One region of the Arthrobacter sp. TJ-178 genome, then DNA from elsewhere that is predicted to be linked to it. Evidence: riboswitches for the same ligand, from Rfam matches in the RefSeq annotation. Region 1 holds a riboswitch; each other region holds the start of a gene.
What was found. Region 1 has a riboswitch for S-adenosylmethionine ahead of AC4D2Q_RS12010 (flavin reductase family protein). Riboswitches for the same ligand answer to the same signal wherever they lie in the genome.
Positions count from the first base shown of each region.

Region 2: another riboswitch for S-adenosylmethionine. It lies ahead of AC4D2Q_RS07155 (bifunctional o-acetylhomoserine/o-acetylserine sulfhydrylase); the one in region 1 lies ahead of AC4D2Q_RS12010 (flavin reductase family protein).
Region 3: another riboswitch for S-adenosylmethionine. It lies ahead of AC4D2Q_RS06205 (methionine ABC transporter ATP-binding protein); the one in region 1 lies ahead of AC4D2Q_RS12010 (flavin reductase family protein).
Region 4: another riboswitch for S-adenosylmethionine. It lies ahead of AC4D2Q_RS02935 (hypothetical protein); the one in region 1 lies ahead of AC4D2Q_RS12010 (flavin reductase family protein).

Region 1 is NZ_JBZCNK010000004.1:93,267-101,067, forward strand. It holds gene rpsD (30S ribosomal protein S4) at 1-124, opposite strand, end outside; gene AC4D2Q_RS11990 (replication-associated recombination protein A) at 466-1,755, opposite strand; gene AC4D2Q_RS11995 (acVLRF1 family peptidyl-tRNA hydrolase) at 1,988-2,623, shown strand; gene AC4D2Q_RS12000 (nitronate monooxygenase) at 2,642-3,715, opposite strand; gene AC4D2Q_RS12005 (PhzF family phenazine biosynthesis protein) at 3,725-4,561, opposite strand; SAM riboswitch class IV at 4,667-4,785, shown strand; gene AC4D2Q_RS12010 (flavin reductase family protein) at 4,842-5,348, shown strand; gene AC4D2Q_RS12015 (hypothetical protein) at 5,860-6,513, shown strand; gene aspS (aspartate--tRNA ligase) at 6,637-7,801, opposite strand, start outside.
Region 2 is NZ_JBZCNK010000002.1:168,913-176,713, forward strand. It holds gene AC4D2Q_RS07135 (SGNH/GDSL hydrolase family protein) at 1-252, shown strand, start outside; gene AC4D2Q_RS07140 (hypothetical protein) at 249-572, opposite strand; gene AC4D2Q_RS07145 (SRPBCC family protein) at 637-1,071, opposite strand; gene metX (homoserine O-acetyltransferase MetX) at 1,167-2,279, opposite strand; gene AC4D2Q_RS07155 (bifunctional o-acetylhomoserine/o-acetylserine sulfhydrylase) at 2,372-3,688, opposite strand; SAM riboswitch class IV at 3,759-3,874, opposite strand; gene AC4D2Q_RS07160 (VOC family protein) at 4,080-4,730, shown strand; gene AC4D2Q_RS07165 (hypothetical protein) at 4,901-5,845, shown strand; gene AC4D2Q_RS07170 (glycoside hydrolase family 2 protein) at 5,935-7,758, opposite strand; gene AC4D2Q_RS07175 (CPBP family intramembrane glutamic endopeptidase) at 7,793-7,801, opposite strand, start outside.
Region 3 is NZ_JBZCNK010000001.1:1,287,038-1,294,838, forward strand. It holds gene AC4D2Q_RS06190 (LLM class flavin-dependent oxidoreductase) at 1-1,061, shown strand, start outside; gene AC4D2Q_RS06195 (alpha/beta fold hydrolase) at 1,100-1,717, shown strand; gene AC4D2Q_RS06200 (CoA-binding protein) at 1,776-2,192, shown strand; SAM riboswitch class I at 2,370-2,468, shown strand; gene AC4D2Q_RS06205 (methionine ABC transporter ATP-binding protein) at 2,572-3,366, shown strand; gene AC4D2Q_RS06210 (methionine ABC transporter permease) at 3,359-4,024, shown strand; gene AC4D2Q_RS06215 (MetQ/NlpA family ABC transporter substrate-binding protein) at 4,077-4,991, shown strand; gene AC4D2Q_RS06220 (LLM class flavin-dependent oxidoreductase) at 5,005-6,504, shown strand; gene AC4D2Q_RS06225 (MetQ/NlpA family ABC transporter substrate-binding protein) at 6,507-7,385, shown strand; gene AC4D2Q_RS06230 (acyl-CoA dehydrogenase family protein) at 7,382-7,801, shown strand, end outside.
Region 4 is NZ_JBZCNK010000001.1:617,949-625,749, reverse strand. It holds gene AC4D2Q_RS02950 (enoyl-CoA hydratase/isomerase family protein) at 1-746, shown strand, start outside; gene AC4D2Q_RS02945 (3-hydroxyacyl-CoA dehydrogenase family protein) at 746-1,594, shown strand; gene AC4D2Q_RS02940 (tyrosine-protein phosphatase) at 1,604-2,329, shown strand; gene AC4D2Q_RS02935 (hypothetical protein) at 2,286-2,669, opposite strand; SAM riboswitch class IV at 2,685-2,824, opposite strand; gene AC4D2Q_RS02930 (LLM class flavin-dependent oxidoreductase) at 2,883-3,902, opposite strand; gene AC4D2Q_RS02925 (RBBP9/YdeN family alpha/beta hydrolase) at 3,901-4,536, shown strand; gene AC4D2Q_RS02920 (ATP-dependent DNA ligase) at 4,555-5,634, shown strand; gene AC4D2Q_RS02915 (SGNH/GDSL hydrolase family protein) at 5,703-6,794, opposite strand; gene paaZ (phenylacetic acid degradation bifunctional protein PaaZ) at 7,095-7,801, shown strand, end outside.

The sequences.
Region 1 (7,801 bases):
CGCGGCCGTGCTCACCCGGCGGGTAAGGACGACGCTCGAAGTACTTGGCTGCCTTGGGGGTCAAAGCAATGCCGAGGGCGCGCGAAGCGCGGGCCTGACGGCGTGCACGTGTGTTGTTAGCCACGTTCACCTTTCACTGTTTTGGCGGTTTGGCCACCGCAGCCCTGGCTTTCACCGGGATACCGTGATGACTGATACGTAAGTACTGGCCTCCATTAGGGAGAGCTCGGGCCAACCGCTGCCTTCTGCTACAGAAACGGCGCCGGGCACACCTGACGCTCGTAAAAGCGAAAGGGGGGCTTGGCGTCGCACTTGCCAGTCAACCATCAATGCTAGCACGCACCGGCAGGGGCCCGGGTCCGCCGCGGGGCCTGCGCCGCCTGCACTGGCCGCCTGCACTAGCGACCTCACTTCGCGCAGTCTCACTTCGTGCCGGTTGACTCCCCGCCGGTCACTTCCCGCCGCTCACTTCCCGCGGACAATCCCCCGCAGCCGCTCCAGCCGCGCCGCGATGTCGCGTTCCACGCCGTTGGCGGTCGGTTCGTAATAATTGCGGCCCACCAGGTCATCCGGCGGGTACTGCTGCCGGGCGATGCCGTGGGGTGAGTCGTGGGAGTAGATGTACCCCTTCCCGTGCCCCAGCTGTTTCGCCCCGGGATAGTGCGCGTCCCGCAGGTGGGCGGGAATCCCCTGCCCCCGGCCGGCCCGCACGTCCGCAATGGCGGCATTGATGCCGTTGTAGGCGGCGTTGGACTTGGGTGCGGTGGCAATATGGACCACTGCCTCGGCCAGGATGATCCGGCCCTCCGGCATGCCGATCATCTGCACCGCCTGGGCCGCCGCGACAGCGGTCTGCAGCGCGGTGGGATCCGCCATGCCCACGTCCTCGGCGGCGGAGATCATCAGGCGGCGGGAAATGAACCGCGGGTCCTCCCCCGCTTCGAGCATCTTGGCCAGGTAATGCAGGGCCGCGTCCACGTCGGAGCCGCGCAGGGATTTGATGAACGCACTGGTGACGTCGTAGTGCTGGTCTCCGGCCCGGTCATAGCGCAGGGCCGCCACGTCCAGCGCCTTCTCGGCATCGCTGAGGGTGACCTCCGGGATATCCCCGCCCGCGGTGCGTTCGGAGTACGCGACGCCGGCCGCGGCTTCCAGTGCGGTCAGGCCGCGCCGCGCGTCCCCGGCGGCCAGGCGCACCAGGTGTTCCAGGGCCTCGTCGCTGAGGCGGACACGGCCGGCGAGGCCTCGCTCATCTTCCACGGCGCGCTTGAGCAGGGCGGCAATGTCCTCTTCGGTGAGCGGCTTCAGGGTCAGCAGCAGGGAACGCGAGAGCAGCGGGGAGACCACTGAGAAGGACGGATTCTCCGTGGTGGCGGCCACCAGGACCACCCAGCGGTTCTCCACGCCCGGCAGCAGTGCATCCTGCTGTGCCTTGTTGAAGCGGTGGATCTCGTCCAGGAACAGCACGGTGGTGATGCGGTGCAGGTCGCGGTTGGTGAGCGCCTCCTCCATGACCCGGCGGACGTCCTTGACGCCGGCGGTGATCGCGGACAGTTCCACGAATTTCCGTCCGGATCCGCGTGCCACCACATGTGCCAGGGTGGTTTTCCCGGTCCCCGGAGGCCCCCACAGCATGACCGACGAAGGCCCGGCCGGACCCCGGTCATCGGCGGACTCCGCCAGGGTGCGCAGCGGTGATCCCGGCCCGAGCAGGTGCTGCTGGCCCACTACTTCATCGAGGGTGCGCGGACGCATCCGCACCGCCAGCGGGCTGCGCGGACGTTTGGGGGCGCCGTCGTCCGCGCCTGCATCCAAATCCGCGCCGTCGTCGTACTGGTTGTCCGTGCCGGTGGCACTGTCACTGTCGTCGCTGCTGAACAAATCACTCACGTCCCAAGGCTACTCGTGCCGTAGCGTGGGAGTTGGTCCGGCAGGCGCCGGACGCTGCGACACGCTCGGTGGGCAGCATCACCAGGAGAATCGCGATATGCCCGCCACACGCCACACCTTCGTTTCCGCGCAGCGCCTGCCGGGCTGGCTGGACCGTCTGGCCTCCGGGAACGGTGCGCTGGACATCACACCCGAACACGGCGGACTGCACGTCCGCGCCGCCAACGGCACCGAAGCGGATCTGCGGGCGCCCTGGCCCGACGACGGACGCCCGGGACGCGGGACCAACGACGTCGAACGCCTGGTCTCCCTGGCCGGCCAGTCCCGCACCCTCGGGATCGTGCTGCTGCGCCGCGGCGGGTACGCCGCCGGCGTGGCCCGTGAGGGGCTGCTGCTCGCGTCCAAGGCCGGCAACCGGTACGTACAGTCCCGGACCGCGGCCGGCGGCGGGTCGCAGCAGCGTTTTGCCCGGCGCCGGGCCAACCAGGCGGACGCGCTGGTGGAGACCGCCGCCGAGCAGGCTGCGCGGCTTTTCGCCGACCATCCGCCGGAATACCTCGTATTCGGCGGAGACCGGTCGCTGACTGAACTGCTGGCCCGGCAGAAGGTATTTGCTCGGTGGAGCAGCCTGCCGCGGCTGCAGCCCCTCGATGTCCAGGACCCCAAGCTGGCCGTACTGGCTCAGGCGGCGAAGGATGCCTGCTCGGTTTCCATCCGGATTACGGTGCCCTGAGGCTTCCGTCCTGCAGTCTCACCCGGGGAACAACCGGCGGACGCTGGCCTGTGCGGGCTCTTCAACCGCGTGCCGGTAGCCTGTTCCCGCCCACAGGCTCACTCCCTCGGGGTCCCCGGAAGCCGCTGCTGCTGCACGGAGCGGCCCGGTGATCTGGTTCAGAAACGGATAGGCGTCCGGGGCATCCGGATGGGCGCGCATGAAGCCGTTGGTCAGTCCGCGGGCCGGACGGCCGGAGAAGGCACGGGTAACCGAGGTGCGCGGGTCCCTGTGTCCCAGCACGGCATCGCGGAGGGCAGTCCGGTGCACCACGGAGGTGCCCGCCTCATTGGCGAGCAGCAGCAGGGTTCCCACCTGAACCGCCGAGGCCCCGGCGGCGAGGGCCGCAGCGGCACCGTGCCGGGTGGAAATTCCGCCGGCAGCCACCAGCGGCAGCGGGCAGGCATCCCTCACTGCACCGAGGAGCTCCGGCAGCGCAGCTTGTCCGGGGACTGCGGCGCTGTCCAGGGTTCCGCGGTGCCCGCCGGCCTCCGGACCCTGCACACACAGCAGATGCGCACCGGCTGCGGCGGCGGCACGGGCCTCATGTTCGTCGGTGACCGTCACCACCGTGCAGATGTCCCGTCCGGCAAGCTCCGCGAACACGTCGGGCCCCGGCAGCCCGAAGGTGAAGGACACTGCGGGAACCTGTTCCCGCAGGACCAGCTCCAGTTTGGCGTGCCAGCCGTCGTCGTCCTGCGGATCGGGAAACCCGGGTTCGGGAATTACCGTTCCGGCCGGAGCTTCCCGGGCTGCGGCCAGGCTTTCGCGGTAGGCCAGCGAGGCCGCGAGCTTTCCGGCCTGCTTCTCCTCCGACGTTGCGGCGTACGTATTGGCATGATCAGGCACAAAGATATTCACTCCGAAAGGCCGCCGGGTCGATTGGCGGGTCCGGGTGATCTGATCGCGGACAGCGGCAGGGCTCTTATAGCCGGCCGCCAGGAAGCCGAGTCCGCCCGCATTGCTGACGGCCGCGGCCAGCTCGGGTGTGGAGGGACCTCCGGCCATCGGCGCGCCGAGGATCGGAAGAGACAGCGAGTCCAGGGTGAACATGGTTCCCGCTTACAGCGTGAGCGTGCCGTCAATGCAGGTGACGGTGGAGCCGCCCACCCAGATTTTGCCGTCGCGCGTGAAGACCCGCACCCGGCCGGAGCGCTGGACGGCAGTTCCCTGCGTGACGACGTAGCGTTCGGGCGCCAGTGAGGCTCCGATCAGCCACTGGGCCAGGCCAGCATTGAGGCTTCCGGTCACCGGATCCTCGGCAACGCCCAGTCCCGGCACGAAGGCGCGCACTTCAAAGTCCGTTTCAGCGTCCGCCGGCTGCGCGCCGATCACTCCCACGCGCAGGTTGCCCATGATGGTGGGGTCCGGTCTCAGGTCCAGGACAGTCGCGGCATCGGGCAGCAGGAGTCCGAGCCAGCCGGGTCCGTTGTCAATCCAGTTGGAAGCCAGCACCTGCCCCGGTTCCAGGTTCAGGGCACGCCGCGCCTGGTCCAGGATTTCTTCCTCCAGCGGGCCCGAGCGCTGCAGCGGCGGGGCGGCAAACGCGGCGATGCCGGCATTGGCGTGCAGCGTCACCAGGCCTATGCCGCATTCCTGGACAACGACGTCGGGATAGCGGCGCTTGGCCCCGGTCTCCAGCCACGCGTGGCATGTTCCCAGAGTGGGGTGTCCGGCGAACGGGAGTTCCCCGCCCGGGGTGAAGATCCGCACCCGGTAGTCGGCGCCGTCCACCGTGGGCGGCAGCACGAACGTTGTTTCGGACAGGTTGGTCCAGCGTGCGAAGGACGCCATTTCCGCGTCGGTGAGTCCCTCCGCTTCCAGCACCACAGCCAGGGGGTTGCCCAAATACGGTTCGCTGCCAAAAACGTCCACCTGTTTAAACCACCGCTGTCTCATGGTGAAAACTGTATCCCTTTGGGTGCGGGAGTTTTATGAAGCGGAGTTTTACGAACTGTGGCGGGGGTTTGCGCGGCTGTGCTGCCGGACCTACCGTGGAACCAGAATCATGAGTTCCAGCCACAGGCCCTGGCCGGCTGGGCGGCAACCCTCTCGCCGTAGCGGGGTGCTCCAGGTGACGATTCGGCCGCCGGTTGTTCCAACCGGTCCGGCAAGTACTGCGTTTCGCTGCCGTGTTCGTCGCGGCGGCCGGACGCTTGAGGCAGAGGACCATTTCCGCATGACTCTCACAACCGACCTTCAGCCCGCAGCCCTGCGCCGGGCCTTCTCCCGATTCCCCTCCGGCATTGCCGCTCTGTGCGCCGTGGTGGACGGCGAACCGCAGGGCATTGTTGCTTCATCCTTTACCGTGGGCGTTTCCATGGATCCGCCGCTGGTGCTGTTTGCCGTGCAGAACACGTCCCGGACCTGGCCGCTTCTGCGGGGCGCGGCCAGGATCGGAGTCTCCGTTTTGGGTTCCGGGCACGAGGGCATCTGCCGGCAAATTGCGTCCAGGTCCGGCGACCGTTTTGCCGGCCTTAACCTGCACACTGACGACTCCGGCTCCCTGTTCCTGGACCGGGCTGCCCTGTGGCTGGAGTGCTCCGTGGAGACCGAAATTCCCGCCGGGGACCATTCGGTGGTGCTGCTGCGGGTGCACGGCCATGCCGCCCACGACGATGCCCATGAGCCGCTGGTCTTCCACGGTTCAGCGTTTCGGCACCTGGGTGTCCCGTCCTTCGCCTGAGTTCGCTGGGCAACACCGGCAGGAAATCCCAGCCGGTTTGGGAAATTCCGGCCACTTTGGGAAATCCCTCCGGTTTGGGAAATCCCTCCGGCTGCGAACCGGTTGATTTATCCCAAACCGGAGGGAACCGGACTAACCGGAGGGGAAACAGCCGGCCAGGGACAGTCGGCTTCGACAGTGGTGGTGCCGCTGCTGCACGTCCATGGTCAATGCCTCACACGACGATGCCCACGAGCCCCTGATATTCCACGGTTCAGCGTTTCGCCGTCCGGGTGTTCCCGAATTCGCCTGACCGGCAGAAATGTGTCGGCACCGGAAATACCGGGCCGGGAATTGTTCCACGGGTTTATGACAGCGGCCGCCCGTTACCAATCCTTTACATACGGATCCGGGTCCACTATCGTTCTTCGGATTACTTCGGAAGGAAGTAGCGGAGATGACCAGAAACAGAAATGCCAATGGAACATCACGGACTAAGGCAAGGCCGGGCAGAGCGTCGGATTTGCCGTTTATGCATAAGGCCCTGCTTCCCGCAGCGGTGCTGGGCTTGGTGCTGACAGGGTGCAGCGCCCAGGAGGAGCCCGAGGCCGTTTCCTCGAAACCGGCCACATCGTCGGCCACTGCCGAGGAGACCGCCACGGCGTCCCCCTCAGCCCGTTCTTCCAGCCGGAGCAGCATCGGCGTGGAACAGCCCCCCGGAAGCACGGAGCCTCCTGTCCCCAATGACCCGGCCATGACGGCACTGTTCCGGGCGGACAATCCCATCAGTCTTGAGAGCTACTTCCAGCAAAACCCCAAGTGGCGTCCGCTCAACGCCAACCTTGTGCTCGAGGAACCCGGGACCTGGAGGAGCACCTTCGATCTGCCGAAGGTGGAACCGGGGACCAGCTTCAGCGTGTTCCTCACCTGCAACCAGCCCGGGGATTACAGCATCGAGGTACTGGACGCTGATTCAAGCCCAGTTACCACTTCCAGCAGCAGCAACTGCAATTGGCCGGTTCTCACGTCTTTCGAACACATCGTCACACCGGAGCAAACCCCGGCATCCATTACAGTGGACGGGCCGGACGGAGATTACTGGCTTGTTGTCTATAATCTGCCGGTCCCCACTATGGCGCCCGAAACTTCCATGGGGCCCGCAACTGCGGCACCCGCACCGGGCTAAAAAAGGCTGTCGGAATAAATCACCGAGAATTACCGGTGCGTCGAAATATGAAGCCGAAATATGAAAGTGCCCGGCCGCATCAGCGGCCGGGCACTTTCATCATTCTGGAATCTTGCGAAAGACCTAGTCCTTCTTGGCGTCGTCCTGCTTTGCCTCAGCCTTCTTCTCCGGTTTGAAGTCCACGCCGGCTTCCTTGCGCTGCTGAGCAGTGATCGGAGCCGGTGCCTGGGTCAGCGGGTCATAGCCGCCGCCGGACTTCGGGAAGGCAATGACGTCGCGGATGGACTCGCTGCCGGACAGCAGGGCAACCACGCGGTCCCAGCCGAACGCGATGCCGCCGTGGGGCGGTGCGCCGTACTTGAAGCCCTCAAGCAGGAAGCCGAACTTCTCCTGTGCGTCCTCCTGCGAAAGGCCCATGACCTTGAAGACGCGTTCCTGCACGTCGCGCTGGTGGATACGGATGGAGCCGCCGCCGATTTCGTTGCCGTTGCAGACAATGTCATAGGCGTAGGCCAGCGCCGACGCGGGATCCGTGTCAAAGGTGTCCATGAACTCAGGCTTCGGGGAGGTGAAGGCGTGGTGCACGGCCGTCCAGGCTCCTCCGCCCACTGCTACGTCACCGGCGGCGACGGCGGCGGAAGCCGGCTCGAACATGGGGGCGTCAACAACCCAGACAAAGGCCCAGTCGTTGGGGTTGATCAGGCCGGTGCGGTGGCCGATTTCCACGCGTGCTGCACCGAGCAGGGCACGGGCTTCGGTTGTCTCGCCGGCACCGAAGAAGATGCAGTCGCCGGGCTTGGCGCCAACCTTTTCCGCGAGGTTTTCGCGCTCAAAGTCGGTGAGGTTCTTGGCGACGGGTCCGGTCAGCGTGCCGTCTTCCTGGATCAGCACGTAGGCCAGTCCCTTGGCGCCGCGCTGCTTGGCCCATTCCTGCCAGGCATCCAGCGTGCGGCGGGGCTGCGAGGCACCGCCGGGCATAACGACGGCGCCCACGTAGGGAGCCTGGAACACGCGGAAGGTCGTGTCCTTGAAGAATTCCGTCAGGTCCGTCAGCTCCAGGCCGAAGCGCAGGTCCGGCTTGTCGGAACCGTAGCGGGCCATGGCGTCCGCGTACGTCATGCGCGGGATCGGAGTGGTGATGTCGACGTCGATCAGCTTCCACAGCGCCTTCACCACGGACTCGCCGAGGGCGATGATGTCATCTTCCTCGACAAAGCTGGCTTCGATGTCCAGCTGGGTGAACTCCGGCTGGCGGTCAGCACGGAAGTCTTCATCGCGGTAGCAGCGG
Region 2 (7,801 bases), on a different contig from region 1:
ACCATTGCAGCCATGGTGCTGGATACCCTTGGCGTACCCCACACCCTGCAGCCGCTGGAGCCCAAACCCATCCCGGCCCGGAACTGGCGGACAGCCCGCACCGAGGATCTGACGTGGGCACGCGAGTACTTCGTGCCGTGGGTGGTGCGCCGGATGCGCCACCGGTCTTCCGGAGACGGCATTGCTGCCAAGCGTCCCGACGCCGGACCCATCTTCGGCGGACCGGGCATGCCGCCGGGTTCGGCGGACTAAGCCGAAGCGGGCGGCACCGGCGGACGGCGTCGGCGGCCCGCCTGCAGGCCGCCCCAAAACGCGAGGAGCACGGCACCGGCGAGCACGAGCAGGGCACCCGCCTGCATGCTGCGGCTGATCAGGATCGCAGGGCCCGGAGACCCTCCGTCAGGCGTATATGCCACCCAGGCGTAGTTCACCATTCCGGCCCCGGGCCCCTGTGCCAGAAGTACGATGCCGGCGGCCAGCAGCAGGGCGCCGCCCGCAGGCATCCAGAGCCTGCGCAGGCGGAACCTGCCGGAGGACGCAGCGGACGGCCGGGGGCTCTCATCGGATGCCATGCGCAACGCTAACACCGCAGTGTCCGGCAATCCGCCGGCAATCCGGACCAATCTGCCGGAGCACTCAGCCGGAAGATCCGCGTTCGGCCAGCGCGATCAGGTTCGCCAGATGGTCGGCCCAGTCTTCCGTGTGGGCGCGGGCCACATCGGCGCCGTCCGCCAGGCCGCCCAGTCCGCTTTCGGTGACCACGACGTCGGTGTAGTCCGTTTCCGGATCGGGCCCCGGCACGGCTGCGAGCTGGAAGCTCACCACGGTGTGCGCATTCCAGTCGGGCATGGTCCAGCGGAAGGACAGCAGCCGGTCCCGTGCCACCGCCAGGACAGTGCCGCTGGCACGCTGCCCGCCGCCGTCGTCGGCCGTCCGTACTGCGAGCGGTGACCCGGGGCTGGGGGTGAAATCCATGGCCGGCCACCACGCGGCCCGGTTGTTCACGAGCGCATGCCAGATCTGCTCCGGAGAACACTGTGCCTGCGCCGCCACGCGAATGGAATCACCCATGCGAATGTTCTTCCATGTTCGTCCCGTCTTGGCAAGGGAAACGGCGCCGGCGGCCCTGTCTCCGGGGCCAACCGATGTTCGGACGAAGCCGGAAACTAGGGCGAGCCGAAGAACCGTTCCCGCAGCGGCGCCCCAATCTGCTCCACATCGGTGAGGAACCCGTCGTGGCCGATCGGCGCGGAAATCATCCGGACCTCGGTTTTTTGGGGAAGTGCCGCTGCCAGTTCGAAGGACTGCCGGGGAAGGTAGAGCCGGTCCGAATCAACCGCGGCAATGAAGAACTCGCTGTCCGTTCCGGCCAGCGCCTGGCGCAGCGTTCCGCGGCCGCGGGCAACGTCGTGGCTCATCAGCGCCTCGGTCAGCAGCAGGTAGCTGTTGGCATCGAACCGGCCGGAGAGTTTTTTGCCCTGATGATCCAAATAGCTCTCCACCGCATAGCGTCCGCGGAACGCCGGCAGGGGTGATCCGAACGGGTCCTCCTGCGCCTGCGGAACATTACCGAACCGGTGCTCCAGCTCGGCCTCGGACCGGTAGGTAATATGCGCAATCCGGCGGGCCAGGCCCAGTCCCGCCGTCGGGGGCCTGCCGTTGTAATAGTCCCCGCCGTTGAAATCCGGATCCAGCCGGATAGCTTCCAGCTGGGCGCGGCCAAAGGCGATCTGCTCCGCCGAGCTGGCGGCGGTGCAGGCGATCACTGCGCAGCGCCGCACCCGGCCGGGTTCGGTTACCGCCCATTCCAGGGCCCGGGCGCCGCCCAGCGATCCGCCGAGCACGGTGTGCCAGGAGCCGATCCCCAGCAAATCCGCCAGCCGGGCCTCCGCGCGGACCGAATCCCTGATGGTGACAAACGGAAAGCGCGAACCCCAGGCCAGCCCCTGCGGATCAGCGGACGAAGGGCCGGTGGACCCGTAACAGCCGCCGAGCATGTTGATCGAGACGACAAAGAACCGGTCGGTGTCCACCGTTTTTCCCGGGCCCACCAGGGCATCCCACCAGCCGTCCTCGCCGCTGTCCCCGCGGGCCACATGGGTGCTGCCGGTCAGGGCGTGGGCCACCAGCACGGCATTGGAGGCATCCGGGTTGAGGGTCCCCCATGTCTCGTAGGCCAGGGAAACGGAGGGCAGATACCCGCCGGTTTCCAGGAACAGCTCCCCGATCCGGGCGTGCCGCAGCACCCCGTCCCGGGCCGGGGCGGGGTGCTGCGGCACGGCTGGCCCGGCCGGCCCACCTGGCCCGGACACGGAGCCCGGCACGGAGCCGGTTGCAGCGGTATTGGCAGAAGGGCGCGCCACGCTAACCGTTACGCTCCCTTGGCGGCCCGGAACCCGGCGTCGAGGTCCGCAATAATGTCGTCGATGTGCTCGATGCCCACGGACAGCCGGACCAGTCCGGGGCTGACGCCGGCTGCCAGCTGCGCCTCGGCACCGAGCTGGCTGTGGGTGGTCGACGCCGGATGGATGACCAGGGAGCGCACGTCGCCCACGTTCGCCACATGGGAGTGCAGGTCAAGGGCGTCGACGAAACGCTTGCCGGCGTCGATGCCTCCGGCGATTTCGAAGGAGACAATGGCACCGGTTCCCCGCGGCCCGTACTTGCGCCCGCGCTCAAACCACGGGCTGGATTCCAGCCCCGCATAGGCAACGGAGACGACGTCGTCATGCCCTTCCAGCCAGTTGGCCACCGCGACGGCGTTGCTCACGTGCCGCTCCACGCGCAGGCTCAGGGTTTCCAGGCCCTGGGCAATCAGGAACGCGTTGAAGGGTGACACGGCGGAACCGAGGTCTCGCAGCAGCTGCACCCGGGCCTTAAGGATGTACGCCAGGTTGGCGCCCAGGGCACCGTTGACGCCCAGGTCCCGGGCGTAGACCAGGCCGTTGTAGCTCTCGTCGGGGGTGTTGAAGCCGGGGAACTTCTCCGGGTCGGCACCGAAGTCAAAGTTGCCCGAATCCACGATGACCCCGGCTATGGAAGTGCCGTGACCGCCGAGGTACTTGGTGGCCGAGTGCACCACAATGTCCGCGCCCCATTCAAAGGGGCGGATGAGGTACGGCGTGGAAAGGGTGCTGTCCACGATCAGGGGGATGCCGGCGTCGTGGGCGATGGTGCTGATGCCCTCAAGGTCCAGCACGTCCTGGCGGGGATTGGAGACCACCTCGCCGAAGAATGCCTTGGTGTTGGGCCGCACGGCTGCCCGCCACTGCTCCAGGTCATCCGGGTCGGACACGAAGGTGGTCTCGATACCGAACTTCTTCAGCGTGTGCTTGAGCAGGTTGTACGTGCCGCCGTAGAGGCTGGGGCTGGCCACAATGTGGTCCCCCGCTTCCGCAACGTTCAGGAGGGCGAAGGTTTCAGCGGCCTGGCCGGAGGCGAGCAGCAGCGCCCCGACGCCACCCTCCAGCGAGGCGATCCGGTTCTCCACCGCTTCCTGGGTGGGGTTGCCGATCCGGGTGTAGATGGGCTCCAGCTCAGCCAGGGCAAACCGGTTGGCTGCCGCCTCGGCACTCGGGAAGACGAAGGATGAGGTCTGGTAGATGGGCAGGGCGCGCGCGCCGGTGGCGGCGTCGGGCTCCTGTCCTGCATGGATCTGGCGGGTTTCGAAAGACCAGTTTCCTGACATTGTTTGCTCCCTAGAACCAGGGGCCGCCCCGAGACTTCCGGCCGGAAAAAGGTAACCGGCAGCCACGTGGGACCCGCGCTTGCCCTGAATCCGTTGACGCAGGGCCAGGTCTTCACCCGGGGCACCCCACCGCGGTTGGAGGGTTGCCGGCCAGCAAGCCGGGGCTATCTGCTGGCACTCATGACCTATGCCTCCTATGAAAACGGATTAGCAGCAAGCCCGCAAGGTCTGTGACGGCTCATGTCCTGCCGTGTCGGGGCCCGGAAAAGGGTGGCGTCCCGAGCGGCACGCATGGTCAGTATGCTGTTGATTTCCGCGGAAAGCAGGTGTTCCGAGTAAATTAGGCTCCCCTAAGTCGAGAGGTGAGTCACAACGTGCCATTATGGGCCGCATGCGCTTGGACCATGTATCTTATGCCTGTGAATCCGACGGTCTTCTGGCCACGACTGAGAGGATCGCTGCCGCTCTGGGAGCAGATTTCGTCAAGGGCGGTGTGCATCCCCGTTTCGGAACCCGGAACATGATTCTGCCTCTGGCCAACCATCAGTACGTTGAAGTGGTCGAGGCCCTGAACCACCCGGCGTCGGACAAGGCACCGTTCGGCCAGGCCGTGCGCCAGCGCTCCGAGTGCGGCGGCGGCTGGATGGGCTGGTGTGTTGCCGTGGATGACCTCTCCCCCTTCGAAGAGCGCCTGGGCCGCAATGCCGTACCGGGCAACCGGAAGTTTCCGGACGGCCAGGAGCTGACCTGGCAGCAGATCGGCATCAACGGTCTGATCGCCGACCCGCAGGTGCCGTACATGCTGCGCTGGGATGACGGCACCGAAGCGCTGCACCCGTCCGCCGCGCTGCCCGGAATGCCCGGCGCCGTGAAGCTGGCCTCGCTGACGATCGCCGGTTCCGCAGACCGGGTCGCCCAGTGGCTGGGCACGCCCGTCGAAGAACCGCTGGAAAACGTGGGCGTCACGTGGATTTCACCCAAGGGAACCCCCGGCATCATGTCCGTGTCCTTTAATACGGCCGCGGGTCTCGTCGAGATCTAGTTCTCCGGCCGTTTCGGGAATTCCCGGACGGTATGGGAATTCCCGGACGGTCCGCTGCGTCCGGATTTTCCCAATGTGACCACGTTTTCCCATGGTGTCCGGTTATTGAATTATCCACAGACGTGCCTGCGTCCCTCGCGGACACAATTACCGCGATCCAGTCTTGAGGGATGGATCCCGAACTCTTTTACACCGCCGACGCCGAAACGTACGGCGAAGGGAGGCGTTCCCTGGCTCTGCGGTGCCGTGCCGGTGAACTGACCCGGGTGCGCGACGGCGTGTATATCCGAACCGAAGCTTGGCAGCAGTTGCCGGTGTGGGACCGAGAGCGCATCCGTATCCGAGCGGTGGCGGAAGGGGGACAGGTCAGGCGCGTTCTGGTTCAAGAGTCTGCAGCGGTCATCTGGGGATTGCCTGTTGTCCTCCGCTCCCCCGGCGTTTTGCTGCTGGCGACGGAGTCCTCGCGCGGCCATCGTCGCGGGGATCTCCATTGGGTCGAGCGCCGCCTGCTGGAGCCGCTAACAGTCCGGGAGGGCGTTGCAGTCACGTCCAGAGCCCAGACAGTCCTGGACATGGCTGCGTATCTGGCCTTCGACCGAGCTCTCCCGCCAATGGACCATGTGCTGCGTCGCGACTCAGCCCTCAATCTGGCTGCGCTGGATAAGGAGTCGTTGCGGGACCTTGCTCGGAAGCTTCCCACCGAGTCAAAGCGCCAGCGCGCTCTGCGCGTCATCGAGTGCGCCAATCCACTCGCCGAGTCGGCCGGCGAGTCTTATTCGCGAGCGGTGCTTCTTCGCTACGGGTTCCCATCTCCGCAACTGCAGCACCAGTTCATCACGCCGTCAGGCCGTTTCCGGACAGATTTCTACTGGAAGGACCAGGACCTGGCAGGCGAGTTCGATGGTGCCGTGAAGTATGGACGCGGCGAGAATTCCCTGGCTCCTTCTTGGAAGACGCTTACGGCGGAGAAGGAGCGTGAAGATGCCATCCGAGCAACTGGAACCACGTTTGTCCGGTGGTCCTGGGCCAACATCGCCCTGCCTCCCCATGATCCCCGCAGCCTGGTGCAGCGACTGGCCTACGCCGGGCTCCCGCGGTCACGACCCCGCGGTTAATGTGCCGGCCGTTGTGGGATTTCCCGGTCGCTTAGGGAAAACCCGACCGTTCCGCAGCATCCGGATTATCCCAAAGTGACCGGGTTCCCCTAAATGGAGCTGCAGGCGGCCCGGATCAGCCGGGCGTTGGTCTCGCGCACCGTGGCGGGGTCGATCTTCACCACCCGCCGGTCATAGGTGAGCAGCCCGTTGACTTCGTCCTCCACATCGGTGAGCTGCGTGTAGACGGTTGCAGCCAAACCCCGTGCCACCGCCGGCTCGATCTGGTGCCGGTGCAGCTTGATCCACGCCCGCCGCAGGGCTTCCCGGGTCTTGAAGCGCCGGTAACCGAATTCCTTCTCGTTGAACGTGTGACCCTCCAGCCGCAGGCTATAACCGCCGTATTCGGACAATGCAACGGCACGCCCGTCCCGCAGCCACCCGTTCCGGAGCACAAAGGGAACGAAATAGACGTGCACGCTCTTGAGGTCTCCGCCGCCCTGGTCATGCCATCCGCTGGCATGGTCAATGCTGCGCGTAGGATCCAGCGAGCGAAGCATCTCAGCGGCAGCGTTGGCGTCGAATTGGCCCCACCCCTCATTGAACGGAACCCACACGGCCAGCGAGGTGCAGTTGCGCAGCAGATCCACCGTTTCCCGCAGCTCCTCCAGGAACTCCGCCCGGCCTTCTTCATCGGCGCGGCCAAAGGCAACGTAATCGCTGTCATCGCGGTGCGGCACTCCCACGGCAGGGGCCGTGACCACGGAGTGCCGGTAGCTCCGGCCGCCGTTGACCAGGTCCTGCCACACCAGCATGCCGAGCCGGTCGCAGTGGTAATACCAGCGCAGCGGCTCCACCTTGATGTGCTTGCGCAGCATGGTGAAGCCCAGCTCCTTGGCCGTCTGGATGTCATAGGCCAGAGCCTCATCCGACGGCGCCGTATACAACCCGTCCGGCCAGTACCCCTGGTCCAGCAGCCCGGCATGGAAGTACGGCACACCGTTGAGCAGCAGCCGCGTCCGGCCGGCCGCATCCGGTCCCGTGCCGAAGGTCCGCAGTCCGGTATAGCTGCGGACACTGTCGATGTCCCGGCCGCCGGAAACCAGCCGCACGTCCACGTCATACAGAAACGGATCCTCCGGCGTCCACAGGCGCGGTTCCGGCACCGGAATGCGGGTCGCCTGTCCGGGTACGACGACGGCGTCCGCCACAGTGCGTCCGTCCGCGGACACGGTAATCACCGCGGACAGGTCGCCGCCGCCGTCGGCAGCTCCCCGCACGCGCCCGCCGTCGCCAGCTTCATCCAGCAGCACCGTCACCGACACGGAGTCCAGATCCGGCACCAGGACCAGCTGCGAGATGCTCGTCCGCGGCACCGACTCCAGCCACACCGTCTGCCAGATGCCCGACTGCGCCGTGTACCAAATGCCGCCGCGGTCCAGGGTTTGCTTGCCGCGGCTGTGATAACCGGTGTCGCTGATGTCGCGTACCCGGACCACGAGGTCCTGCTCGGCGCCGGGAACCAGCGCATTGGTGACGTCCAGGGAGAAGGGCAGGTAGCCGCCGTCGTGCCCGCCTACCTCCGTGCCGTTGAGGGTGACCGTGCAGCTCTGGTCCACCGCGCCGAAGTGCAGCAGCACCCGCTCGCCGGCAAACCCCGCCGGCAGCACGACCGTGCGCCGGTACCACAGGACCTGCTGGGGCTGGAGCTGGCGGCCGACGCCGGACAGAGGCGCTTCGGGCGAGAACGGCACCAGGATCTGCCCGTCCCAGTCATCGTCGGCGGGGATTGCGGACTGCCGGGTGGAGGTGATGGCGTACTGCCAGTATCCGTTCAGGTTCAGGTAACTGTCCCGGACCAGCTGGGGACGGGGATATTCCTGCAGCACGGAGGTCGGATCCAGTTCCGCTCCCCACGGGGTTGAAAGTGTCACGGGCAGCATTCTCCTTGAGTGGTGCGGACGGACATCAGTTGCC
Region 3 (7,801 bases), on a different contig from region 1:
TGGGCGCGGAAGACCAGCTGGAGCACGACGAGCGCTACAACCACGCGGACGAATACCTCGAGGTGATCTACAAACTGCTGGAAGGCTCCTGGGAGGACGACGCCGTCGTCCGCGACAGGGAACGGGGCATCTTCACTGATCCGGCCAAGGTCCACGACATCAACCACGAGGGCAAATACTTCAAGGTGCCCGGCATCCACATCAGCGAACCGTCCCCGCAGCGCACCCCGGTGATCTACCAGGCCGGTGCCTCGCCCCGCGGGATCGCCTTTGCCGCCGGGAACGCCGAGGCCGTTTTTGTGGGGGCCCCGACGGTGGACAAGCTGAAGGCAACCGTCGGCCGTATCCGGGACGCCGCTGAAGCAGCTGGCCGGGACCGGCACTCCATCCGCATCTATACGCTCCTCACCGTCATCACTGCGGCCACTTCCGCGGAGGCCGCAGCGAAGCATGAGGAATACCAGCGGTATGCCAGCGACGAGGGCGCCCTGGCCCTGATGTCCGGCTGGATGGGGGTGGACCTGTCCACGTACAACCTGGACGAACCGCTGGGCAATGTGAAGTCCAATGCCATCCAGTCCGCGGCGGCGAACTTCCAGAAAGCCAAGGACGACGGCGAACCCTGGACGGTGCGCGACATCGCCGAATCCGCGGGGATCGGCGGCCTTGGTCCGCGGATGGTTGGCTCCGGTGCTGAAATCGCGGAGGAGTTGATCCGCTGGCAGGAGGAGACCGACGTCGACGGCTTCAACCTGGCCTACGCCATCACGCCGGGTACCTTTGAGGACATCGTGGAATTTGTGGTGCCCGAACTGCAGAAGCGCGGCGCCTACCGGACCGGGTACACGCCGGGCACGCTGCGCAACAAGTTGTTCGGAGCCGGAGACAAGCTGCCTTCCGAACACCGCGGCGCCTCCTTCCGCCGGCAGCCGCGGGCCGGTAAGTTGCGGGTTGGTCAGTTGCCGGACAGTCAGTTGCGGGCCGGGCAGCCGGGGGCCGCTTCCGGGACCGGGTTCCAAGCGGGGGCATTGACCGGGGACGGAGCGTCTCCTTACGTTTGAAGGGTCCGCAGTGCCCCTCCCGCGAGCAGGAGTCCGTCATGGAACCTTCCCCCAGTGCCTCCGGAATGGCCCTTTCCGCAGACGGCACCCAGATCGCCTGGTCCCGCCAGGGTGACGGACCGCCGCTGGTGATCGTGGATCCGCTGACCTCGGACCGGAACAGCTCCGGCACCCGTGCGCTGGCGAATCTGCTGTCCGAGAACCACACGGTGTATACGTATGACCGCCGCGGGCTGGGTGAGAGCGGGCTCGGCGAGGAGTACACCGCCGAGTCCGACGTCGATGACCTGCTGGCCGTGGTGCAGGTGGCCGGCGGCACCGCAGACCTCTACGGCTTTGCGTCGGGGGCGTTCCTGGCTCTGCGGGCAGCCGAGGAATCCGCCGTCATCACCCGCGTTGTGGCACTGGAACCGGCCCTGGCCCTGGATGAAGGCGAGGACGAGCTGCTGGTGATGCAGACGGAACTGGAAGGACTCGGCGGCGTCCAGGTCCCCGTTCTGGTCCTTGCCGGAAGCACCAGCGGGGATGAGACCCGCGATCTCGCCCGCCGGGCAGCCGATGCCCTGGACGAGGGAGAGTTCCAGCTGGTGGAAGGCGATGTCTCCCGGGTGCCGGACGCCGCCCTGGCCGACGCCATCGAATCCTTCCTCGGCTGATTCTGCCGGCCGGGCGTAAGCTGGAGCCCCATTCCAGCACTCCGCCGAAGGACCGCAGATGCCGCACGTCAACGACCCCACAGTTATCGAATCCCTCCTGAAGAACAAGGGCCGCTGGGCCGTGGTGGGCCTGTCCAACAATCCGCTGCGCACCGCCGTCGGCGTGTCCCGCTATATCCAGGACCACCTGGGCATGGAGATCATCCCGGTGAGCCTCAAGGGCGACGACGTACACGGCAACAAGGGCTACCGGAGCCTGAAAGAGGTTCCCGGCCACATCGACGTCGTTGACTGCTTTGTGAATTCTTCCCGCGTGGGCGCAATCGTTGACCAGGCCATCGAAGTGGGGGCCAAAGCCGTGTGGCTGCAGCTGGGCGTCATCGACGAGGCCGCGGCGCAGCGGGCGGCCGACGCCGGGCTGGACGTTGTCATGAACACCTGCCCGGTCATCGAGGCACCGCGCTTCGGCCTGTAGCCCGCTGCCGCCCCTGGCACACTTTCTTTTCCCCGGACCTTTCACTTGCCCTGCCGCGGACGCCCTCATCCGCTGTGGAACTCCAAGATGACGCCGGGCAGGTCATGATTCGCAATGCTTCGCCGCATCATGACATCTGATTGCGCATCTGCACTGCCCCGGCAACCATGGAACCTGTAACCATCCAGAGCGGCTGAGAGACCTGGCTCCGTGACGCCGCAGCAACCCTTCCGCGATCCTGCGGAGCAAGGGTGCTACCGCCAGGACCGATGGAGAAGCACCCGCTTTCGCCCGGTCCCCTGCAGTGCGCTCCGGCGCACCCGCCGCCGGTCCGGCCTGCGGCGGCACCTCTTCTCGGGCTTGGACCCAGGAGGAACACATGATCCGGATTGAGAACGTCTCAACCGTCTTTGACACCGGCGGGCAGCAACTGACCGCCGTCGACAACGTCTCACTGAACATCGGCCGCGGAACCATCCAGGGCATCATCGGGTTTTCCGGTGCCGGCAAATCCACGCTGCTGCGCAACATCAACCTGCTGGAGCGGCCCACATCCGGCCGCGTGCTGGTGGACGGAGTGGACCTGGTGGGCCTCACACCGCTGGAGCTGCGCAAACGCCGCCACGGCATCGGCATGATCTTCCAGCACTTCAACCTGCTCAGCAATCTCACCGCGGCCCAGAACGTTGAACTGTCGCTGAAGTTCGCGGGAATCGGGAACTCGGCCGAGCGCCGCAAACGTGCGCTGGAAGCACTGGAAATTGTTGACCTGCCGGAGAAGGCCGGAACGTATCCGGCCAAGCTTTCCGGCGGGCAAAAGCAGCGTGTCGCCATTGCCCGCGCCCTTGCCACCAAACCCAAAGTGCTGCTCTGCGACGAACCGACCTCCGCCGTCGACCCCCGGACCACGGCCTCGGTACTGCAGTACCTGGCGGACGTCAACGCCCGCTTTGGCATCACCATTGTGGTGGTCACCCATGAAATGAACGTCATCAAAGCCATCGCTGAGAACGTTGCCGTCATGGAAGAGGGCCGGGTGGTGGAACAGTTCAACCTGAGTGAGCTGAAGCGCCCCGGGTTCAGCCCTGCCACGTCGATTGGACGCTACCTGGTGTCGGATGAGATCCGGCTTGAGCGGCCCGCAGCCCACCGCAAGGGGGCCCTCCATGTTTGACCGCATCCTTGAGGTCTGGCCCGAACTGCTGGCCGCGCTGGGAGAGACCGGCACCATGCTGATCATTGCCATTCCGCTGGCTGTGCTGCTGGGGACCCCGCTGGGGGTGCTGCTGTACGCCGTCGGACCCCACGGACTGTCACCCCGGCCCAAGCTGCACCGGATCCTGGACACGCTGGTGAACCTGGTGCGTTCCTTTCCGTTCCTTATCCTGCTGATCGCCATCATCCCGCTCACCCGGCTGCTGGTGGGAACCACCATCGGCACGGCAGCCGTGATCGTGCCGCTGACCATCAACGCGGTGCCCTACTTTGCCCGCTTCGTGGAACAGAACATCACCTCGCTGGGCGGCGGCGTGGTGGAAGCGGCGCGTTCGATGGGAGCCGGCCGGCTGCAGATCGTCCGCGACGTACTGCTCGTCGAGGCCCGCCCGGGCCTGATCAGCTCGGTGACCATCATGACCGTCAGCTTCATCTCCTACTCCGCCATGGCCGGGCTGGTGGGCGGCGGCGGGATTGGCGACTTCGCCATCCGCTACGGCTACTACCGCTACGAAACCGGGCTGATGGTCACCGCCATTGTGCTCATGGTCCTTCTGGTGCAGGCCGTGCAGCTGAGTGGTTCCTGGATCTCCCGCCGCGCCGACAAGCGCGTATGACCCGCCGCTGATCCCTTTCAGCGCTCGCACTCCAACTTTTGAAGAGGACACGTTGCACTCCATCACACCCAAAAACAGTTCTGCTCCGCCCGCACTAAGCCGCCGCACCCTGCTTGCCTACCTCGCGGCTGCCGGGGCTGCCGCGCCAGTCCTGGCCGGCTGCGGATTCCGTTCCGCCGATGCCGGCACCGACGAACGGACCATTCGTCTCATTTCCTCGCAGGTGAAGGTTTATGAGGAACCGGTGGGCATCGCCGGCCGGCTCCTCGCGGAAAAGGGCTGGAAGCTGCAGCCAACCTTCGTCAATGACATCAATCAGCCCAACATTGCGGTGGCCAACGGTGAGGCGGACGCCAACTGCTTCCAGCACATGGCTTATCTGGCGCAGTTCAACCGGGACAAGGGCCTGGATCTGGTGCCCCTGTTCTATATCCGTAATTCGCCGGCGGTGCTGTACTCCCGCCGGCACGCTGCGTTGGCCGACCTGCCCGACGGTGCGACCATCAGCATCCCGGTGGATCCCGCCAACAACGGCCGCGCCCTGTTCATGCTCCGCGCCCACGGCCTGCTGGAACTGTCCGACGGCGTCACGGTGGTCAACGCCTCGCAGCAGGACATCACCGCAAACCCGCGGAACCTGTCCTTTGTGGAGGTGGACCAGTTATCACTGAGCCAGACCCTGGCGGACGTGGATGCCGGTTTCATGTTCCAGTCCACCGCGATCGACGCCGGCATCGACAAGGAGGCCACGGTTGTGGCCGAGGAACAGGAAGCGGACGAGGTTCCTTACCGCTCAGTCTTCGCCGGCACCCGGGAATTCGCCGCCGGCGAGGGTGCCCGGGAACTGCGCGCCGCAATCCAGAGCCCCGAGGTCCGGGACTTCTTTGCCGGATACCAGGACGGGTTCTTCCAGCTTCCCTGGGACGAAGATCCGTTGCCCGCATTCGAACAGCTCAGCCGTGCCTGAGCGAGAGGACACCATGAGCACCCCCAGTTCCCGCTATCCGCAGGGCCGTCCGCGGCTGCTGCTCAACGCGTTCCTCATGAACACCGCCAGCCATATCCGGGGCGGACAATGGCGCCATCCCGACGCCGAACAGCACCGCTTCAATGAGCTTTCCCTCTGGACCGGGCTGGCGCGGCAACTGGAAGAGGCCAAGTTTGACGCCCTCTTTTTCGCCGACGTCGTGGGCCTGTACGGAGACCACGACGGCGGCTGGGACTACCACGTGCGCCGGGGACTGCAGGTGCCGGCCAATGATCCGGTGCTGCTGCTGGCGGCCCTCGCCGGGGCAACGAGCGAAATTGGCCTGGCTGCGACGTCGTCGGTTATCCAGTCCCATCCGTTCCACTTCGCACGCCAGATGTCCACGCTGGACCACCTCAGCAACGGCCGTGCCGGCTGGAATATTGTGACCTCGGTGCTGGAGAACGCACACCGGAACTTCGGTTCGGACGGGCTGACCGCCCACGACCGCCGCTACGACTGGGCGGATGAATACGTGGAAGCCGTATTCAAGCTCTGGGAGGGTTCCTGGGACGAGGGCGCCCTCCTTCAGGACAAGGCCTCGGGCGTTTATGCGGATCCGCAAAAGGTGCACAAAATTCATCACCGGGGCGAGCGGTATTCGATTGAGGGCCCGCACCTGAGCGCTCCGTCACCGCAGCGCACTCCCTTCCTGTTCCAGGCCGGCAGTTCCGGGCGCGGCCAGCAGTTCGCTGCAGCCAACGCCGAGGCAACGTTCATTTTCGCTCCGGGTCCGGAGTACGCGGGAAAGGTGGCGGCCGGAGTGCGCCGGCATGCCGCGGCCGCCGGCCGCCTGCCCGGGGACATCAAGGTTTTCACCGGGTTGTCCTTCGTAGTGGGCGGAACCGAGGCGGAAGCCCGCCGGAAGAGAGCTGAGCTGGACGAATACCTGGATCTGGACGCCGTCATCGCCCACATCGGCGGCGGGCTTGGCGTGGACTTTGGCGGCCTGCCGCTGGATACCCCGGTGGGCAGCATTGAAACCGAGGGCGGACGAGGCGTACTGGAGGCCATCATCGCCTCCACCCCCGGGCGCAACCCCACCCTGGCGGACGTTGCCCGGTACCGCACCGAGGCGCAGCAGGTGGCGGGAACCCCTGAACAGATCGCCGATGAATTGGAGCGCTGGCAGGACGCCGGCGTGGACGGCATCAACATCATCAACGCCGTGCTGCCCGGCTCCTACACCGATTTCATTGACGGAGTGCTGCCCGAACTGCGCAGCCGCGGACTGGCGCAAACCGACTACTCCCCGGGAACCTTCCGGGAAAAGGTCTTTGGCCGCAGTGCGGAATATCCCGGTCCTCTGCTGAATGACCGCCATCCGGCGGCCCGCTGCCGCGGAGCCTTCGGCGCTTCCATCCGGGACGTTCAGCCCGCCGCCTCACCCGGGTTACTCGGGGAACCCCAACGAATCCCGGCCGCCGCAGCCGCTGCGGCCCGAAAGGACTGACCTTGCATCGCAGACATTTCCTCCGCCTGGCGCTGGCCGGCAGCGGGGCCGCCGCACTGGCAACTGCCACCGGCTGCGGCTTCAGCTCTTCAACCTCCTCTGCCGCCGATGACCGGCGGATCCGGATTATCGTCACGGAGTCCGCGCCGTACCAGGAGCCGACCAAAATTGCCCAGCGGCTCCTGAAAGAACAGGGCTGGACGCTGGATGCCACCTACGTCACCGACATCATCCAGCCCAACCTGGCCGTATCCAACGGCGAGTTTGACGCCAACTATTTCCAGCACGGCGCCTATCTCCAGCAGTTCAATGCGGACAAGAACCTGCAGCTGGAACCGCTGTTCTACGTCTATGGGTCACCGGGCGGCATTTGGTCCGAACGCTGGAAATCCCTGCAGGAACTGCCCCACGGCGCCCGGATCGCCCTGCCGGTGGACCCGGCAAACAACGGCCGCGCGCTGGTGTTGCTGCGGGACGCAGGGCTGCTTGAACTGCAGGACGGCGTAGGCGTCATCAAAGTCTCGCAGGAATCGATCACTGCGAACCCGCGGAACCTGGAGTTCGTGGAGGTGGATCAGCAATCACTGTCGAAAACCCTGCCGGACGTTGACGCCGGGTTTCTGTTTGTCCGCCTGGCAGCCGAGATTGGCCTGACGGTTGAAGAGGCGCTGGCCTTTGAAGCGGAAGCGGACCAGCTGCCGTTCCGCTGTGTGGTTGCCGGCACCGCGGCTTTCGCGGCCACCGAAAAAGCCCGTGTGCTGCAGGAGGCGTACCAGTCGGAGGAGGTCCGCGGATGGTTTGCGGACTACATGGGCGGGGTGCTGCCCACTCCCTGGGACACTGACCCCCTTGATGAGCTGCCGAAGTGGTGGCAGGCATGAGCGCCGTGATTCCTGCCGGGACGGAAGGCAGCACGGAGTCCGGCTACCAGCTGCTCGCGGCCCGGTTCCGGCCCGTGTTTGCGCGGATAGCCGAAGGAGCCCTGGACCGTGAACTGACCCGGACGCTTCCTTTTGAGCAGGTGCGCTGGCTCAAGGAAGCCGGTTTTGGTGCCGTCCGCCTGCCTGCCGAAGCCGGCGGCAGCGGCGCCAGCCATACGGAGTTCTTCCGGTTGCTGGTGGAGCTGGCCGAAGCGGACTCAAATGTGGCGCATCTGCTGCGCTCCCATTTTGCGTTCGTGGAAACCATCGGCCGCGAAGACGCCGGATTCCGGGAGCGCTGGTATCCGCGGGTGGCGGCCGGGAAGATCTTCGGGAATGCCGCCACCGAGCGTTCCGGCAATGCCCTGGGCACCACG
Region 4 (7,801 bases), on a different contig from region 1:
ATTACTCTTCCTTCACCACATTGCAGGTCACGGAGGGGGAAGGGCGCGTCACCGCGGTCCTGAACCGCCCGGAGGTCCGCAACGCCATTGACGCCGCCATGGTCGATGAGCTGCACCTGCTCTGCGCCGATCTCGAGGAGAACCCCCGGATCCTCATCCTCACCGGCAGCGGCGGGGTGTTCGCCTCCGGTGCGGACATTGCCCAGCTGCGCGAACGCCGCCGCGACGACGCCCTGCGCGGCATCAACTCCACCGTGTTTGCCCGGATCGCCAAACTGCCGATGCCGGTCATCGCCGCGGTGGACGGATACGCCCTGGGCGGCGGGGCGGAGCTGGCCTTCGCCGCGGACTTCCGGATTGGCACACCCCGCGTCAAGATCGGCAACCCGGAAACCTCGCTGGGGATCCTGGCAGCCGCCGGCGCGGGCTGGCGGCTGAAGGAACTTGTGGGCGAACCGCTGGCCAAGGAGATCCTGCTGGCCGGACGGGTGCTGAACGCCGAGGAAGCGCTGGCCGCGCACCTGGTCACCGAGCTCGCCGAACCGGAAGACCTGCTGACCGCAGCACAGGCGCTGGCTGACCGGATTGCCCGCCAGGATCCGCTGGCGGTCCGGCTCACCAAAACCGTGTTCGCAGCCCCGGCGGATGCCCACCCCGCCATCGACAATTTGGCGCAGGGAATTCTGTTTGAATCGCAGGCCAAGTTTGACCGCATGTCAGCGTTCCTTGAGAGGAAGAAAAAGTAATGGCAGTTCCCTCCACAGTAGGAGTGCTCGGCGGCGGCCGGATGGGGGCGGGCATTGCGCACGCCTTCTGCACCGCGGGAGCCGCCGTCGTCGTCGTGGAGCGCGACGACGACGCCGCCTCCGCCGCCTACGACCGCGTGGCGTCCGCGCTGGCGAAAAGCGTTGAACGCGCCACCGTTTCCGAAAGCCTGGCCGACCTGACCGCGCGGCTGTCCGTGTCCACCGACTACGCCGCTTTTGCTGCGGCCGGGCTGGTGGTGGAAGCGGTGCCGGAGGACTTTGGCCTCAAGGGCGCTGCCCTGGCCGCGGTCGAGGAACAGCTGGCACCGGAGGCCTGGCTGGCATCCAACACGTCCTCGCTGTCCGTCACCGAGCTGGCACAAAAGCTGCAGCGTCCGGAACGGTTCTGCGGCCTGCATTTCTTCAACCCGGTGCCGGCCTCCGCCCTGATCGAAGTGGTGCTGGGCAAGCAGACCTCCGAAGAGCTGGCCGAAGCCGCCGCTTCCTGGGCCCGGGATCTGGGAAAGACACCCGTCACCGTCAATGACGCCCCGGGCTTTGCCAGCTCGCGGCTGGGCGTGGCGATTGCCCTGGAAGCCATGCGCATGGTTGAAGAGGGCGTGGCCTCCGCCGAAGACATCGACGCCGCCATGGTGCTGGGCTACAAGCACCCCACCGGCCCGCTGCGCACCACCGACATCGTGGGCCTGGATGTGCGCCTGGGCATCGCCGAGTATCTGGCGTCCACGCTCGGCCCGCGCTTCGAACCGCCGCAGATCCTCCGTGACAAGGTGGCCCGCGGGGAGCTCGGCCGCAAATCCGGCAAGGGCTTCTTTGACTGGTCCTAGCCGGCTGTCATGAGCAGCCGCGACGTTCACTGGGAGGGCGCCGCCAACGCACGGGACCTGGGCGGGATCCCGGTCGCCGGCGGCGGCGCCGTCCCCCCGGGCCGGATCTTCCGCATGGGGCGGTCCGAATGGCTCACCACGCGCGGCTGGGAACAGGCCCGCGCCGCGGGAGTCCGCACCGTCGTCGACCTCCGCAACGAAGAGGAGCAGGGACGCAGGGACACCGATCCGTTGCCGGATGCGGAGGCTGCCGCAGGAATCACGTTCCTCACCCGGCCCACGCAGGAAGCGAAGGATCCGGAGTTCACCGCGCTCACCGGCCCCTACATGGACTCCCCGCGCTTCTACCGGGAGAACCTGCGCCGCTGGCCGGAGAAAATCGCCGCTGTTCTGCGTGCCATAGCGGAGGCCGGTGACGGTGGGGTGGTGATCCACTGCTCTGCCGGGCGGGACCGCACCGGACTCATCGCCATGCTGCTGCTGCAGCTGGCCGGGGCCTCGCCCGAAGCCATTGCCGACGATTACGAGCAGGCGGTCCGCGGCATCAACGCCTTCCACTCCACGCAGCCGCATCCGCGGGAAAAACCGCTGACGGCGGAGCAGGAAGACGCGCGGGTGGCAGACGGCCGGAAGGAACTGCTCCGCGCCCTGGACGGTTTTGACGCGGAGCAGTACCTGCGCTCAGCGGGGCTTAGCCCCGCTGAGCTTGGGCGTCTTCGGAGTCGTTTGCGTTGAGCTGTTTACAGGGATGGACCCTTTCCGGCGTCGCCAAGTAGAAAAAAGAGCGCCGTGCGGGGCTGTCAAAGCCTCCGGGCACCAGCAGCGACGAATAGCGTGCGCACCACTGCACCTGGCCGTTGGAATGGGCCAGCGCCTGCGCCAGGGAGGGCAGGTCGTGGAACCACATCAGCTGCTGCTCGCCGTCCACGACCAACTGGATCAGGTCCAGATCGAGATCGACGTAGGCCTGGGCATCCACCCAGTCATCGTAAACAGCCAGGCGCTTGCCGTGAATGAGGTGGACGTTGTGGCCGGGGGTGTAGCTGATGCAGCGGGCGCCACTGGAGATACTCACAGTGTGTTCCTTTACGGTTTGTCCTTGCCCGCACCGGTTGGCCGCGGGCCGCTTCGTCATCCGAACCACCCGCCGAACAGTGGGGTTGGTGTGAGGCCAGTCGGAGCTTTTACAGACCCGGATTCCTCCGGGCATGTTGGCCACCTCTCGTGAAGCTGAGACAACCATAGCGCATGCCGGTGACAGTCGGGAACTGTCACCGGACCGGAGGCATCAGCGCCAGCCCGCCGCGGGCGCCACGTGCTTCACCAGGCTCTCCAGCAGCTGCGCGTTGTATTCCACGCCCAGCTGGTTCGGCACCGTAATAAGCACGGTGTCGGCGGCTTGGACCGCGGCATCGGCAGCAAGCTGCGCGGCGATTACATCCGGTTCACCGATGTAGCTCTTGCCGAACCGGGCCAGTCCGCCGTCCAGCCGGCCCACCTGGTCACGGGAATCCGTCTGGGCCCGCAGCCCGAAGTACCGGTGGTCGGTCTCGGTCACCAGCGGAATGACGCTACGGCTGACCGAGACAAGCCCGGTGCCTTCATGGCCGGCGTCGGCCCGCGCTTCGCGGAACACCTGAATCTGCTCCGCCTGGAGCTGGTCAAAGGGCACCCCGGTGTCCTCCGTGAGCAGAGTGGAGCTCATCAGGTTCATGCCCTGCTCGCCGGTCCACTTGGCGGTGGCCCGCGTTCCGGATCCCCACCAGATTCGTTCGCTGAGCCCAGGGGACTGCGGTTCAACCGCCAGCGTTCCGGAGCTGCCGGTCATGACCGGATCGGCTGAGGCCAGGCCTGCGCCGGCAATCGCTGCACGGAACACCAGGGTGTGCTTGCGTGCCTCGTCCGCGTCGGTGCTTCCCGCATCCGGAACATAGCCAAAGGCCTCGTAACCGCGCAGAGCCGGCTCGGGGGAACCGCGGCTCAGGCCCAGCTGCAGCCTGCCGCCGCTGATCAAATCCGTGGCCGCGGCTTCTTCCGCGAGATACAGCGGATTTTCATAACGCATGTCGATGACCGCCGTACCCAGTTCAATCCGGCTTGTCCGTGCGGCCATGGCGGAAAGCAGCGGGAACGGTGCAGCGAACTGCGGGGCGAAATGGTGAACGCGCAGGAACGCGCCGTCTATCCCCAGCTCCTCCGCCGCAACCGCCAGCTCGACGGTCTGCAGCAGGGCATCCCGGGCGGTACGGACAAAAGAACCCTGCACATCGCGGTAGTGTCCAAAGGACAGGAAACCGATTTTCTTCATGTTCAGGAACAGCACCGGTTTCGGAGGAGATATTCCCGGCTTCCGCCCGGCGGCGGCCGTCAACGGAAAGGCAGACAGCATGCACCTGACCATCGTCCCCGGCATCGGCGGTTCCAACGATGAGCACTGGCAGAGCCGGTGGCAGGCTGACGCTCCGGATATGTCCCGGATTTCGCCGTCGTCGTGGGACGACCCGAACTTGGAGAACTGGATGGATGCGCTGGATGCTGCCGCCGGGTCCCGGAACGGCGACACCATCCTGGTGGCCCACAGCCTTGGCTGCCTGGCTTCCGCGGAGTGGCTGCTGCGCAATCCGGACGGCGCCCGGGGCGTGCTGCTGGTTGCGCCGCCGGACCCGGCCGAGCCCGCCTTCCCGGACACCGCCGGCTCATTCCGCGATCCGAGGCTGGAACCGCTGCCGGTGCCCGGGCTGCTGATCGCCAGCGAGAACGATCCCTACTGCACGCTGCCCGGCGCCCGGCTGCTGGCCCAGGCCTGGAACATTCCGGTGATCGACGCCGGCCCGCTTACCCACATCAACGATGAAAGCGGCATCGGGAACTGGCAGCAGGGCCGGGACCTGCTGACCGCCTTCGCCGCGGGACTGGGCGTTTCCATTCCCCTTACCTGTTAGTCGGGTAAGAATGGGCCCATGAAACTTCCGGTAATGCCGCCCGTGGCCCCGATGCTGGCCAAAGCCGTCTCTTCGCTGCCCGAGGGGGAATACTCCTACGAGCCAAAGTGGGACGGTTTCCGCTCCATCATTTTCCGCGACGGCGATGAACTGGAGATCGGCAGCCGCAATGAAAAACCGATGACCCGGTACTTTCCGGAACTGGTGGAGGCGCTCAAGGCAAACCTGCCGCAGCGCTGCGTGGTGGACGGCGAAATCATCCTGATCAGCGCCTCCGGAAAGCGGCTGGACTTTGAAGCCCTGCAGCAGCGCATCCATCCCGCCGCCAGCCGGGTCAAGCTCCTGGCCGAGCAGACACCGGCGGCCTTCGCAGCGTTTGACCTGCTGGCCCTGGATGACACCAGCTATCTGGACCGGCCGTATGCCGAGCGCCGCAGCGCGCTGGAGACTGCCCTGGCCGGCGCCGCCGCCCCGGTCTACCTGACGTCCCGCACCACCGACCCCGGCACCGCGCAGCGCTGGTTCGGGGAATTCGAGGGCGCCGGACTGGACGGCATCGTGGCCAAGCCGCTGGCTGATCCCTACCAGCCCGGCAAGCGCACCATGGCCAAGTACAAGCATGAGCGCACCGCTGACTGCGTGCTGGCCGGCTACCGGGTGCACAAATCAGGGCCGGACGCCGTCGGCTCCCTGCTGCTGGGCATTTACAACGACGACGGCGTCCTCACCAATGTGGGAGTGGCCGGCGCGTTCACCATGGCCCGGCGCCGTGAACTGTTCTCGGAACTGCAGCCGCTGATATCCGACTCCGCGGACCACCCCTGGACGGCGGACAAGCAGGACACCGGAACCCGCACGCCCCGCAATTCAGAGGGCAGCCGCTGGAGCGGGAACAAGGACCTGTCTTTTGTTCCGCTGCGGCCTGAGCGGGTGGTGGAAGTTAAGTACGACCACATGGAGGGCGAACGGTTCCGCCACACCGCTCAGTTCCTGCGCTGGCGCCCGGACCGGAGCCCGGAATCCTGCACCTATGAGCAGCTGGAGGAACCGGCCAAATTCGATCTCGCTGAAGTGTTGACCGCTCCGGCCGGGACGTAGCTGGCCGCGCCGCCCCGGCCGGGACGTAGTTGGCCGCGCCGCCCCGGCCGGAGGGCCAGCCGTTTCGGCTAGCCGCGTCCGCGGCAGTGGCCCCGGCCCGGATTGCCCAGCCGCTCCACGTCAACGGCTGAGGTAATGGCTGCGAAGTAGCCCTCGCTGTAGCCGGCGGCCGTGGGATGCAGGGCAAAGGGATCAGTGATGTCCAGAATCCAGGGGTCCGCCGACCCGATGCCGTGGCCGGCGAAGGCCGCGGTCACGTCGACAAAAGTGCCGTCACCCACCTGCCCGGCCACGACGGCGTTGAGCGCATCGGTGCCGGCATTGAACAGGTTCTGTGCCTCGATGCTCAGGATTCCGGGTGTGCTGCCCTCAAACAGGTGCGGGTAACCGGCCACCACCAGCTCCGCCCGCGGTGCCGCTTCGCGGATCTGCGCAAAGCTGGCCTGCAGTTGGGGAACGACGGCGGTTTCCGCGAAGGCCTGCGCTGCCGCCAGCGCTGGGGCGCAGGTGTCCGGCAGTGCGGGTCCGGCGCAGGCTTGCACCACCGAGCCGAACTGGACATCGTTGCCGCTGATGGTGACGGTGACCAGATCGGTCTGCCGGTTCAACAGGTCTGCCGAGATGGCAGTGGAAATCTGCTCCGGCAGGTCCACCGGACCGGCGGGCGGGGCCGGCTCGGTGGTCAGCGCCGTGGCTCCGGCGCAGGACTGGTCACTGTCCAGCTCAACGCGCGGAAGAGCGTCCAGCAGGGTCGGATAACCCTCGGCCGTGCGGCGGCAGGCATCCAGCAACGGACCGCCGCCGAATCCTGAAGCATAGGAGTCCCCAAAGGCCACATAATCAACCGTCTTGTCCTTACCGTGCCCGTGACCCCTGCCCGGACCGTTCCCGTTCCCGTGTCCGTGCCCGCGCCCGTAGCCGCGGCCGCCGTCGGGCTGCGACTGCTGCCCGGGAGTCCGCTGCGCCTGCTGTCCGGAACCGGGCCCGGTGTCTGCAGCCGAAGCCGGGCCGGCTGCAACGCCGGACAGGGTGCCGGTGAGGCCCAGCAGCAGTGCGCCCACCAGCATGCTGTGGCGCCGCCGGGCGGGCCGACGAGATTCGCCTGATTCGCCGGGAGATTGGGGCAGTGAGGCTGCGGCCGGGGATTCGAACTCGTTCATGATGCTCCTTCTAAGGATGCGGGTGTGCGCTCCAAGGTAGTCCCGGACACTCCCCGCGGACACTGCGGGCGGGGCAACCCGCCGGGAACGGGTAGATATCCGGTGCTCCGTGGTCAGCGCACCGGATTGCCGCCGGATTGCCGCCGACATCATAGTGTGATGCGCAGCATCCTCCTGTACGCTAAATCTCATTACTGAACGTCCGGTCAGTTATCCTGCGATATACCGTTCCGCAGGACGCTGTACCGCCCGGGGCCGGTCCGCCGGCCGCAAGCACCGTTTTGAAAGGGCCAGTCAACGATGACCTCCACCGCCATAGACGTCCGCATAGTTCCCAGCTACGTCCGGGATTCCTGGTGGACGCCGGACCGCTCGGATCTCACCGCCGCGGAACCTGCGGAAGTCCGCGATGCCAGCACCGGCGAAACCCTGGCGCTGGTCAGCACGGCCGGGCTGGATCTGGCGGCCGCCGTCGAGCACGCGCGCACCGCGGGCCGGAAGGCACTGCAGGAACTCACCTTCCACCAGCGTGCGCTCAAGCTCAAGGAGCTGGCGACGTACCTCAACGCGCACCGGGACGAACTGTATGAGGTGTCCGCCCGCACCGGCGCCACCCGCACGGACTCGCTGGTGGACATTGACGGCGGAATCGGCGTGCTGTTCACTTTCGGCTCCAAAGGCCGGCGCGAGCTGCCCAATTCCACCGTTCTGGTGGACGGCCCCGCGGAATCGCTGTCCCGGGACGGATCGTTTCTGGGGGAGCACATCTACACCTCGCTTCCCGGGGTGGCAGTGCAGATCAACGCCTTCAACTTCCCGGTCTGGGGCATGCTGGAAAAGCTCGCCCCGGCGTTCCTGGCCGGCCTGCCCAGCATCGTGAAGCCGGCCACTCCCACCGGTTATCTGGCCGCTGAGGCAGTAAAGCTGATCATCGAATCGGGCATCCTGCCCGCCGGGTCCCTGCAGCTGATCTCCGGTTCTGCGCGGGATTTGCTCGATCACCTGGA